3 regions of the Peribacillus sp. NPDC096379 genome follow, and region 1 is predicted to be linked to each of the others. Evidence: riboswitches for the same ligand, from Rfam matches in the RefSeq annotation. Region 1 holds a riboswitch; each other region holds the start of a gene.
What was found. Region 1 has a riboswitch for S-adenosylmethionine ahead of ssuE (NADPH-dependent FMN reductase). Riboswitches for the same ligand answer to the same signal wherever they lie in the genome.
Positions count from the first base shown of each region.

Region 2: linked by a shared signal. The riboswitch ahead of ACIQZI_RS00210 (homoserine dehydrogenase) and the one ahead of ssuE (NADPH-dependent FMN reductase) in region 1 are both predicted to bind S-adenosylmethionine.
Region 3: linked by a shared signal. The riboswitch ahead of ACIQZI_RS10785 (YezD family protein) and the one ahead of ssuE (NADPH-dependent FMN reductase) in region 1 are both predicted to bind S-adenosylmethionine.

Region 1 covers NZ_JBIWFD010000001.1:1,582,681-1,586,841, forward strand. The annotation lists gene ACIQZI_RS07510 (AAA domain-containing protein) at 1-1,525, shown strand, start outside; SAM riboswitch class I at 1,778-1,882, shown strand; gene ssuE (NADPH-dependent FMN reductase) at 2,008-2,553, shown strand; gene ACIQZI_RS07520 (LLM class flavin-dependent oxidoreductase) at 2,608-3,975, shown strand.
Region 2 covers NZ_JBIWFD010000001.1:23,342-27,502, reverse strand. The annotation lists gene ACIQZI_RS00220 (GNAT family N-acetyltransferase) at 1-239, opposite strand, end outside; gene ACIQZI_RS00215 (YjdJ family protein) at 401-871, opposite strand; gene ACIQZI_RS00210 (homoserine dehydrogenase) at 1,590-2,798, opposite strand; SAM riboswitch class I at 3,034-3,139, opposite strand; gene ACIQZI_RS00205 (DUF2584 domain-containing protein) at 3,331-3,573, opposite strand; gene ACIQZI_RS00200 (alpha/beta hydrolase family protein) at 3,597-4,161, opposite strand, start outside.
Region 3 covers NZ_JBIWFD010000002.1:355,884-360,044, reverse strand. The annotation lists gene ACIQZI_RS10795 (TcaA second domain-containing protein) at 1-201, opposite strand, end outside; gene ACIQZI_RS10790 (DUF5105 domain-containing protein) at 217-1,290, opposite strand; gene ACIQZI_RS10785 (YezD family protein) at 1,799-1,975, opposite strand; SAM riboswitch class I at 2,060-2,159, opposite strand; gene ACIQZI_RS10780 (amino acid ABC transporter ATP-binding protein) at 2,306-3,079, opposite strand; gene ACIQZI_RS10775 (amino acid ABC transporter permease) at 3,076-3,786, opposite strand; gene ACIQZI_RS10770 (amino acid ABC transporter permease) at 3,804-4,161, opposite strand, start outside.

The DNA of each region.
Region 1 (4,161 bases):
AAGTCAGTTGTTAGAAAAGCATGAACCTGATTTAGTTGAAGACAAGGAAAACCTAACTGAAGAGAAGCGGCTCTTAAAACAAGATTTATCAGGTTCATTTAGCAAGCGGGATACAGATCGATTAATTGAATTGGAAAAAAAACTTGGCAGAGTCATTGAAAAATTTCGTCGTAAAGAAATGGAGCTTGTCAAAGAAGCTAAAATCGTTGGTAGCACACTGGCAAAAACAGCAAGCGACAGCACACTTTATGAACAGGAATATGATTTAGTCATTCTTGATGAAGCGAGTATGGCTTATGTCCCACAAGTTGCATTTGCTGCATCGTTAGGCAAGAATATCATTGTCTGTGGTGATTTTAAACAATTGCCGCCAATTGCTTCAGCTCGTGATGAATCAGTGAATAAATGGTTAAAAGAAGATATTTTTCATTGTTCAGGCGTTGTGAATGTAGTGAATGAAGGGAAGCTCCATCCACATTTGTTTCTGTTAAAAGAACAACGCAGAATGCATCCAGATATTTCGGCCTTCACGAATAAACATATTTATCATTCCCGAGTTTGCGATCATGAAAGTGTACAAACGAGCCGTGCAAAAATTGCTAAGAGAAGACCATTTCCTAATCGTGCCTTAATGCTGTTAGAAACGAGTGGAACTGGTGAACATTGTATAGCGGAGCGGACATCGAGATCAAGGATGAATCTTTGGCAGCTGTTCTTGTCATTCCAACTACTTCATGAAGCGTATTCAAGCGGTGCACGATCCATCGGTTATGTAACACCGTATCGAGCTCAATCCCGTCTTATGGATCTATTATTACAAGAAGTATATGCGAAAGAGCTTGAACAAGCTGATATTATTGCAGCAACTGTTCATCGATTTCAGGGAAGTGAACGTGATGTAATGATATTTGACACAGTTGATAGTTATCCTGAAACACGTGCTGGTATGCTTTTGACTGGAAAGAATAGTGAGCGACTCATTAATGTCGCAATTACAAGAACGAAAGGGAAATTCATCCAAGTAAGCGATACGGACTATATTCGAAAAACCGTTTATAAAGGCAAAACATTACGTAAGCTTGTGGATCATCAAACAACCTTCGGACATACAGTTGCAACCAGGGACATTGGCAAGTGGATTCAAAATCATCATCCTAAGCTTCAGTGGATGCATGCGCGTAAGTTGGATGTTCTAGGTGAGGATATTAAAAAAGCATGTCACTCAATTATCTTGTCTATACCTGATAAAGGAATAGTTACAGAGGATTGGTTGAATATGCTGAATTGTAAGCAAAAACATGTTAAGATCACGCTTATTTCCATTCGTCCGCTTCCAGGTTTGGCCGTGCAAGAACAGATTGAAACAAATATTGCTTTTCCATTCGTCATCATTGATAAGCAATATCTCTGGCTAGGAATGCCGCTTGAAGCAACACGTAGACTTTCCCCACCTTATGTGGCTGCACGACTTGATTCAGTTGCGGTTGTTGAACATTTTCTTACCCAACTACCTAGCGTAGAATAGAAGAAACTATAAGGAGCATATCTCAAAAGGTCTGACCTCGCACTCTAAATCAGTATGTAGTGTATCTATCACTTATCCTATACTGTATTTAGTTGTTGCAGGGTCAGACCTTTCTTTGGGGACATCCCCCTTCTTAATTATCCTAGTATTACAATGTGTGAATAAATATTATTCACACAATTCCGATGAAAAATATATGATTTAATCTTGACAATCAGTTATTAGAATATTATGATAAAATTAACTTAATACTTCTTATCAAGAGAAGCCGAGGGAATGGCCCGATGAAGCTTCAGCAACCTCTACAACTAGTAGAAAGGTGCTAATTCCTGCAAGCATTGGCTTGTCAGATAAGAGTGACTACGCATAAAGTCCTCTTTCTATCAGGAAAGAGGACTTTATGCGTTTAATATAGATTAAACCCTTTGAATGTAGACCGTACAAAGGATCATAACTAATTTACTAAGAGAGAAGGTCAACAAATGCCCAATGTAGTGATTTTATCTGGAAGCCCTTCAGCAACATCTAGGACTGATGTAGTTTTAAAATTTGTTCAATCGTTGTTAGAAAAGGAGAATATAACGGTAAAGTATATTTCCGTTTTAGATATTTCTGCTGAGGATTTGCTTTATGCACGCTATAATAGCACGGGAATTAAACAAATAGCAAAATCAATCGAGGAAGCGGATGGGGTGATTATTGGTTCACCTGTGTACAAAGCTTCTTATACAGGTATTTTAAAATCTCTAATCGATTTATTACCAGAAAGTGCGTTTAAAGGAATTCCAGTGTTACCGCTAATGGTAGGTGGGAGTAAAGCGCATTTATTAGCAATCGATTTTGCCTTAAAACCGCTTATAACTACTTTAAAAGGAAGAGCCACTCAAGGGACTTATATTATAGATAATCAAATTGATAAAGAAAATAGTATACAGCCTATTACTGATCAAGATATTCAAACTCGACTTAATAACGATTTAGAGGAGTTTCTCCAAACTATTAAACAAACTAAACCAATAATCGCTTAAGACTACATTTAGCACCAATTTACATCATTAAAAAACGAATGGGTGGTAATGATTATGACAAAAAAAAGAATTTATTTAAATGCATTTGATATGAACTGCGCAGGGCATCAATCCCCTGGGCTTTGGACACATCCAGACGATCAATCATCTACGTACAAAGATGCAGAATACTGGACGCATCTTGCAAAAGTACTGGAAAAAGGGAGATTCGATGCCATATTCCTTGCCGATGTCCTTGGAACATATGATGTATACCAAGGTTCTCGCGATGCAGCAGTTCGTCAGGGTGCTCAAGTTCCAGTCAATGATCCCGCATTTGTTGTTCCGATCATGGCGCAAGTTACAAAGCACTTAGGATTTGGCTTAACTGCGTCGACAAGCTATGAACATCCCTATCTATTTGCTCGACGAATTTCGACATTGGATCATTTAACAAAAGGGAGAATCGGTTGGAATATCGTAACATCTTATTTAAATAGTGCTGCACGCAATCTTGGCTTAGATCAACAAATTAATCATGATAATCGTTATGATATAGCTGATGAATACTTAGATGTTGTCTATAAACTATGGGAAGCTAGTTGGGAAGATGATGCAGTCGTAGTGGATAAGGAAAAAGGGATTTATGCAGATCCAGAAAAAGTTCATGATATCGATCATGATGGTGAATTTTATAAAGTTCCAGGAGCTCACCTATGTGAACCTTCACCACAACGTACTCCTGTAATATTCCAAGCTGGGGCATCACCAAAAGGAACGAAATTTGCAGCAAAGCATGCAGAACTTGTTTTCATTGGTTCAACATCGATGGAACGTACAAAAGACACGGTTACCTCTTTTAGAGAAGAGGCAGTGAAGGCAGGTCGGAAAGCAGATGAAATCAAGATTCTTACATTGATTACGCCAATTGTTGGTGAAACTCAAGAAGAGGCTGAAGCTAAATATTTGGATTATAAAAAGCATGCCAGTTATGAGGGCTCACTTGCATTATTCGGTGGCTGGACTGGTGTGGATATGGAAGGGGTGGACCCTAAGGAAAAAATTCAATATGTAAAGAATGATGCCATCCAATCTACATTAAAATCGATGTCCGATTTTACTGTTGAAGAAGTCGCCGAATTTATTGGAGTAGGAGGCATGGGACCTGTTGTTGTTGGTTCGCCTGAACAAGTGGCAGATTCTTTAGAGGAATGGATCGATGTTACAGGAGTGGATGGTTTTAATATTGCTTATGCGGTTACACCTGGTACTTTTGAAGAATTTGTTGAATATGTGATTCCAATTTTACAAGAGCGAGGTTTAGTCAGAAAAGAATACGAAGAAGGAACTTTCCGAAACAACCTATTTGGCAGTGATTATTTGCCAGATCACCATCATGGAAGACAATATCGTAAAAGACTTTTTCCAGCAACTAGTCTGTAACTTGTTAACTAGATATATTGTTGTGGTATTATCGCCGATTCGTGCGAGTCTCTAAATCTAATTTTAGCTCCATAATGATCGAATGATAGGCAATCAAATTATTGATTGTCTATTTTTGTGGAGAACACAATCATACTAAAATATTTGAATTAAATCTCTAAGCATACTATGTGCAATTTTATGGAT
Region 2 (4,161 bases), 1.6 Mb from region 1:
TCTTCCTCTTTTAAAGTAATTCCCCATCTTATTCCAGTCTTTTCATTTAATATCGATTGATACCATGATATCTCGCTTAAGGCATCGCTTATTGTTTTAAAAGGTTCTAAACCATAATATTTCATTACTTCTTTATCAGACATATATTTCAAGATACTGTTGGCGTCGCCTTTTTCAACTTTTCTTAATACTAATCTATTAGTTTCAAGTACCGGAAAGATTTCAATATCTTTGGTCATAATAAGTCACCCCCTATATAATTCTTCAGTTCATTTTTTATCGTTTTCTAGTAAATAAGCTTTTTTTAATAAACTACTGCGTTAACATAATAAGAAAAGGCGATCACAAAGACAGCCACGTTTTTAAAGCACTCCTTTTGTTCCATAAAAAATAAGAGTTCCTATATTTTTTTAGTCTTATAATTAAAAATTCTAAGCAATGCAATAACAATTAATAAAATGCCAATGAAGAGAAAACTATTGAAAAAAATTTTCAAACCAATTGTTGGAGATTTTGATATAAAACTACTTAATCCCAAGTACAAAACCCCAATACACGATAGGATATATGAAAATATTTTATCTTTACGTCTGAGAAAAATATACGCCAAAAGGATGATAAGATATGTACCACCAAGTAGCATAAGCAAAGGAAATGTAGGCACAAATTTAGCTGCATATACAAAATAGTCAATTGGCAAAATATCATTTACGTTTTCCACTGGCCCATTCTTCATCTGAGAAAAAATCGCTGTATATTTCCATTCCCAAGTGTCTTCTAATATTCCACTCCCTTCATACAAAGTAGCCCCAGTTGAAAATATTAAAAGCATTAAAGCAAAACCAAGTTGGAGAATAATCCTAAAAGACATTTTCTTCACCTCGAATCTATTTCTTGTTTTTCCGTCATTATACTTTTAAGCAAAATTATATGAATAGTGATAGTGTACTATTGCAAGCTCTAAAACTGTTTTTTCATCAAGACCACTAATTAAGCCAAAAGTGTAAGGCGTTATTTTATAATCCTCAAGAAGGTATTTTAACTCATCTCTTAGGTCTCCATTTTATTAAATTCTCCCGAAAATATATGGTTATATGTCAATGTTTCAATACCAATTGTTTGAATTCCTTCTTAAAGTAACCTGCCCCGTTAGTGCAATAAAAAAGGGATTGCCGCAGCACCCCTGATTTTCAACTCTTGCACCCGTTAGTTAAAGAAATCATACCCTTACTTATTTTCTCAAATATACGACACTGTCGCTTCTTTCTACTTGAAATCTTAAATCATTCTTAACATTAAGCATATTATTACCATATTTAAATGATATACCATATCCATTATTCTCAGGATACCCATATAAATAGCAGACCACTTTTCCATCTTTTAATTGCTTCTTCTGTACCCACATTTAGTTTCATTTTAAAGCCTCCCTGTTCTTTTGCTTTAAAATCATTTCCTTTACTTCTATAGTCTTCTTCATACAGATAGGTAAGGATTTGGGTTATCACTTCTTGTTTGTACGACTTTCACTACCTATAGCGTTCCAGCTAATTCAATTCTACGGATGTTGCTTTTTTAACAAGATTGACTCAAGAACTAACAAGCGTATTTTCAGTTAATACTTTCCCAAGAACTTGATAAAAATAAGTATTTGGCCATTGAATATCACAAATTTCCTCCCAAGATGCTTCGACAATGAGAACATTTGGATTAGGTCTGTCAATGATTTGAATATGAGAAGGAATATTTTCTACAGCCGCATCTCCTGCCATTGCCCAATAAATCTTGGATACCTTCACACTTAATCCATTTTGTTCATCTAAGAAAATAGGCGAAAAACTATGTTTATTTATATACACTAAATCTTCGATAATGGCACTTGCGGTTGGAAGCATTCCCGCTCCAGGCCCTTGGAGGCTAATGTTGCCTACAATATCTCCATCAATGGAGACTGCATTTTGCACGCCTTCGATTTGATAAAATGGATGTGTTTCATTGACCAGTACAGGTTTGACTGAGCATACGATCCCTTTTTCTGTCTTTTCCATAGAAGCTACATGTTTAAATCGATACCCCAATGCTGAAAAAAGCTCAATTTGCTCAGGTGTGATTGATTGAATCCCTTGTCGAATCGATTCCTCCCAATTCGGGTTCTCTCCAAAAGCTAGCTCACTTAAAATCACTGCTTTGTAAAAGGCATCATATCCTTCAATATCATTTGTTGGATCAGCTTCTGCATAACCTTTTTCTTGTGCTAGTTTTAACGCTGTTTCAAATGGACAGCCGTCTTCTCGCATCTTTGTCAAAATAAAATTCGAAGTCCCATTAAGAATCCCTTGCACTTTTTGGATATTATTTACGTTTAACAATTGTCGTAGAGTTTGGATAATCGGAATTCCTCCTGCGACTGTTGCCTCAAATCCTAAAGTAACCCCTTTTTCCTTGGCTATCTGTTTTAATTGAGTTCCATGATAAGCAAACATTTCTTTGTTTGCTGTTATAACATGACATCCTCTGTTCATCGCTTGCTGCAAGTACGTAAAGCTAGGCTCTTGACCAACGATCGCATCAATGACAACATCTAGCTGCTCAAGTGTAATAATCTTGTTAAAATCATCGGTTAACAGAACATCAGAATCTAGTGTATGATGTTTTTCTATATTTTTAACAAGTATGGCAACCACTTTTACCTCTTTCCTAAAAATACGCTTAAGCTTTTCCTGATGTGTTTGAATCGTTTTATAAACACCCTTCCCCACTGTACCGTAACCTAATAATGCAATATGTAAAGCTGTCATGTATATCTCCCCCTTGTCCTATTTATCGATGACTTTAATTGAACATAAAACATTAATGAGCGTCTGCTCTAAACCCTACGATGAAAAAGGTTCAGGTTCTAAAAACTGCATCACCTTATGAAGGTGGGTAGCTGCGCTGATTTTGCGAAGCCCCGCCCCTTTTCCACAGAAAAAACTCCCCACTGCATATGGACAGAAGGGGAGTTTGAATGTTTATATTCAAGATTTATCCACCTTCTTATCTACGGAATGGTTACCATTCCTCTGAATTTGGCACCGGGCATGATATGCTGGTTGCCGAGGCTTCGCAGGGTCAGTCCCTCCGCCTCTCTTGATAAGAAAAGTTAAAATTATTAAACTATTTATAATAATATAATACTTTAAATATTTATCGTCAATAGCGTAAAATGAAACTTCAGAAAAAACAATGAATATGAAAAGGGTGAAATCAGCGCAATTTCACCCTCTATATGTACTGTTCATGACATTAATTGTATTCTAAACGGAATCCGTTACTCTAAAGCCTACTTGTTTAATTGGTTGAATTCAATGACACCAACTGATAGGTGATTTCAGTTTGGTTGTTTGTCCAAGAAACTTTTTGAATGATGGCTATCCCATTCGTTTCACTTTCGATCGTTTTGCGAACTTCAATTGGAATATCGATTGGGTATAGGCGATAGCCGTCTTTCGTTAAACGGAAAAGATTTTCTTCCTCTCTGCTTTCACGGCCTTTTGTCACGATCATCGTGTTTAACTCCATTGGCATTCCCAAAGCATAAACCTCCCTTCCTTTACTTACTTTTTAGCACATTGCTTTCTCGTTTGGTTTTTCATCCACTGTGTTAGATCACAAACGACTTTTCGGTTGATATTCGGCGGGAAATAGTGGGTAAATTCGTCAAAATACCAACTCCAAACAGGCTTGTCTTTTTCCTTCAATGTTTTCTCCAGCCTGTAGGCGTGTTCAATCGACACGTTATTGTCTTTTTCACCGTGAATAATCAGAACTGGTGCAACTAGTTCATCTACTGCAAACAGTGGTGTGCGGTATTTATATTCGTTTGGAACTTTACTCGGCGTACCACCAATAACACGTTTCATCATGCGACGTAGGTCTACACGTTCCACATAAGTTAGAAACATATCAGACACTCCGCCCCATGTGACAACGGAGGCAGCTGATTTACAATAAATTGCCGTCCAAAGGGCCATAATTCCTCCTCGTGAAAACCCGAAAATATGAATATTCTCAGGTTTCACACGTTTGTGCTGTTCGAGTAATATAAAGCCACTGATCCCATCAGCACGGTCTTCGCCTGCAAAATCTTCATCCCCTTCTCCGCCTTGATTCCCCCGATAA
Region 3 (4,161 bases), on a different contig from region 1:
TGCATCATTTATAACAGCCCTTTTATCATCAGCCATTATCCATTCCTTAAGCTGTTTGGGCTTCTTCTGCTCAACAGCTTGTTCAAAGACCTCCACAGCTTGTTTCGGTTTGTTACTTTGCTGGACAAAAAGGACTGTGGCCATGATGACGATCATCAGAACAAAGACTGCCGGAATTGCATATAACCACTTTTTATTCACATTGTTCACGGCTCCTTAGTAAACTGATCCTTTTACAAAAATCTTATCTAAGCTATCCCCATATTTATTAACCGGGTCGATTGTCCATTTCCCATTCTTTTTCATAAGAGAAACTTCAATTTTTCTGCTGCTGGACTTCATTTCCATTGAATCTAGGATTATGTCAAATTTAGATAGAACGTACTCATCGATTGCCTTTTCATCATAATTGCCCGTTTTATCTCGGAATTCTTTTTGATATTCATACACTTCTTGATACAATTCCTGTAACGGCAGTGTCGTTATATCAAACGCAACGATAGCTTTATCATTGGCATATGCTGCAATTGATGACGTGACCACTGCTTTTTCTGCTAAAATATCACGATAGCTAATGTATAGTTTGTCGATTTCCTCATCTGTTAAGTCTTTTTTAAATAATTCCTTCACTTCGGTTTTGAACGTATTTTTCGCCGCTTCCTGCATAGCTGGTTTATCGGCAGATACGAATTGTTCGTAATCATTGTTTTCCTTTTCGTAATAGATTTGATCGACATAGGCTGTGAAGGCTTTCGCTGGATCTTGAAGTGTTTCATAACTATCTGCATATTTCTTCGTATCAAGCTTAAGTATCAGCTCATCATTATCTTCTTCAAAGTTACTAGAAATCGGATTCAATCCGATTTCATATTCCTTATCCTTTTCTACTTCGAAGATAGCAAGAAATGATTTTGCCTTTCCAGCACCGAGATTCCCGCTAGTGCCGATATTTAAATCTATTTTTCGATTATACAATTCTGGCTTTATATTGATCTGTTGGTCTCCATCATACAATTTAACCCCTTCATATTCTGAAAGAAGTATCGATGAATCCGATAGATTCTTTATCTTTAATTTCACGGCAATTATTCCTTGATCCTGATTTTCAGGCATGCCATACTCAATATCTGGAACGATGTAAGATGCTTCCTCAATTGATGCTTCTAATTGCTTATTTTTGTTCTTCCCCTGATTTTTGTCCGCAGATGCTTTTTCATCTGTACCTGAGCATGCTCCTAAAACAAAAATGAGGCCTATTACAATCAATAAAATGGTACCTTTTTTTTTCATGGTTTTATCTCCCCTCAAAAATTGTCTTCTACCATGGTATCTGTAAATCATTGAATCTTAATTAAAAAATATGGAATTTTTTGTTCGTTTATCCATTATTTTTCATCCTACCATAAGTTCATTTTATTAAAATGCCTTTTTTAAAAAATCGATCGTTTATCCTGTCTTTTCCAAATTTCCGATTCGTTAATCTAGGAGTTTTTGCTCAATTATAGGAATTTTTGAAAGAGAAAAACCACCTATCACTTTACATAAAATTACATTTCAACTGATTTATCTATGCCTTTCTCCATGTCTCATAGATTACGACCAATGAAAAAGCATCCATCCTTCGATTAGCTGGTATCAAGAATTTAATTCCATCAGCCATTAATTGATTTTTAGTTCGCATTTTCCCCTCCCCCTTTTACGGATTCTATAGAGCCCTACAAATCTAATATTGCCGTGTTTTAGCCGTATAAAAAAAAGAACACCTCTTAGAGATGCTCAAATCTTGTTTATGTTAAATTCACGCTCTTCCTTGTTCCCTAATTTTTTGGTTTTTCAAGATTGGGAATCTTTTCTTCTCCGTCACATCGATTTGGGTAATTTCACCTTCATGAACGGTAATGTTAAGAGAACCGAACTCAAGATCCTTGAGACTTGATATAATATACTTTAATTTTAATTCATCAATGCTTCCCATTCGAATCTCCCCCTGGTTTTTGGATATGAAAAAACCCCTTCCCAAAAATAAGAAGAGGTTAAGCAACAAAACTGTACTTTACTCTTCTTATCTGTCAAGCATTCGCTTGCTGGAATTGGCACAGTATTACAAGTCTGCTGCCGAGGTATCTTAGGGCCAGTCCCTCCACCTCTCTTGATAAGAAAGTTGATTATTAGTTACATATAGTGTAAATTCACAAACAGTTTTTGTCAATTATTTTACCTATTTTTCCTAGGTGATAAGTATGAATTATACTTGTATTTTTCATACTCTTTTTAATCACCACTTCTCCTTCATTTCCCCTTGTAATTAGATGACATTAGTTAAATTTGATTCAAGATTATCTTCTTCTCTGTTTATTCTCTTAAAGAATCTCTTCGTTCTTTCTTCTTTAGGATTATTAAAAATAACCGTCGGGATTCCTTCCTCGACAACTTCACCTTGATCCATAAACACGATATAATCTGAGACATCTTTAGCAAAACTTACTTCATGTGTCACAATAATCATCGTAATCCCTTCATCCGCAATCCGCTTAATTACCTCAAGAACCTCAAAAACAAGCTCTGGATCAAGTGCTGATGTTGGTTCATCTAGTAAAATCACCTCTGGATTAAGCGCAAGTGCCCTTGCAATACCTACCCGCTGCTGCTGACCTCCAGAAAGCTGAACTGGATAAGCATTCGCTTTCTCCGTTAACCCAACTTTTTCTATCACTCCCATTGCCAATTTCCTTGCTGTTTCTTTTGGCTGTTTCTGAACAATGATCAATCCTTCCATCACATTTTCAATGACGGTTTTATGCTTAAATAGGTTATATTGTTGAAACACCATGGCTGTTTTTTTCCGAAGTGTAAGAATTTCTTTTTTATTGACCTGTTTACTGTTTACCTTAAAATCATCAACTATTACTTGACCCTCATTAGGTCTTTCTAGAAAGTTGATGCAACGAAGTAACGTTGTCTTCCCAGATCCGCTAGGTCCAAGTATCGAGACAACCTCTCCCTTATTTACTGTAAGATCAATTCCTTTTAACACGAGTTGATTTCCGAATGATTTCTGGATATTTCTTAGCTGTATCATGCTACACCTCCTCGATTATAAACCGTGACTCTTTTTTCCAATAATGCAGTAACTTTTTCTGAGATAATCGTTAAGCCCCAATAGATCAAGGCCGCTGCGATATAGGCTTCAAGAAATTTCAAGTTATTTGAAGCAACAATGTTGGCAGCACCCGTTAATTCTTTTTGCGAAACGATAAAAGCAATGGACGATGTATGCAAAAATCCGATAAAGATATTACATAGATTAGGAAGTGAAACTGCAATAGCCTGTGGGAAGACAATTCTTCTCATCGCTTGAAAGCCCGTCATTCCAATTGATTCAGCTGCTTCTAACTGTCCTTGATCAACTGCCAATATACCTGCTCGAATAATTTCTGACATATAAGCGCCAGCTGTCAAGGATAATGCCATTAAAACAAATAACAGAATCGGAATGGAAGTGGATTGAATGGACCAGTGAAACGTTTCAGCCATTTTGTCAATAAGAAGTGGCAAGCCCAAATAGATCAGCATAATATGCATCAATGCCGGCGTCCCTCTTAAAAATGACACATAGAAATTGGCCAAACGATATATTCCTTTTACTTTCCGAATCCTAATTAACGTAATTCCAATCCCAATAAGAAAACCAATCATTAACGGGACCAGGGTAATAAGCATCGTCAATGGTAGTGCTTTGAATATTTCGGTTAATGCCGTAAAAATAAATGGAATATCAATTTGCATAATTTCAGATCTCCTAATTATTTTGTATCTACCGCCAAGCTTCCTTCAAACCTTTGTAGTTTTTTCTCTGAAAGTGAAAATCCTTTTTCCAAGCATATAACAACACCATAATAGATAATTGACAATGTAATATATACTTCGAGTGCGTGTAGAGAAGAAGCAATGAGCGTATTTCCTCTTCCTACCATATCCATCACACCAATTGTAAAAGCAAGCGAGGTATCTTTTAAAGAGCCTATCACTGAATTTGCGAAATTTGGAAAAGCGATAACCAATGCCTGAGGCAAGATAATTCGCACCATCATTTGTTTTTCATTCATGCCAATTGAATATGCGGCTTCAGTCTGACCTTTTTCAATTCCATTAATGGCTCCA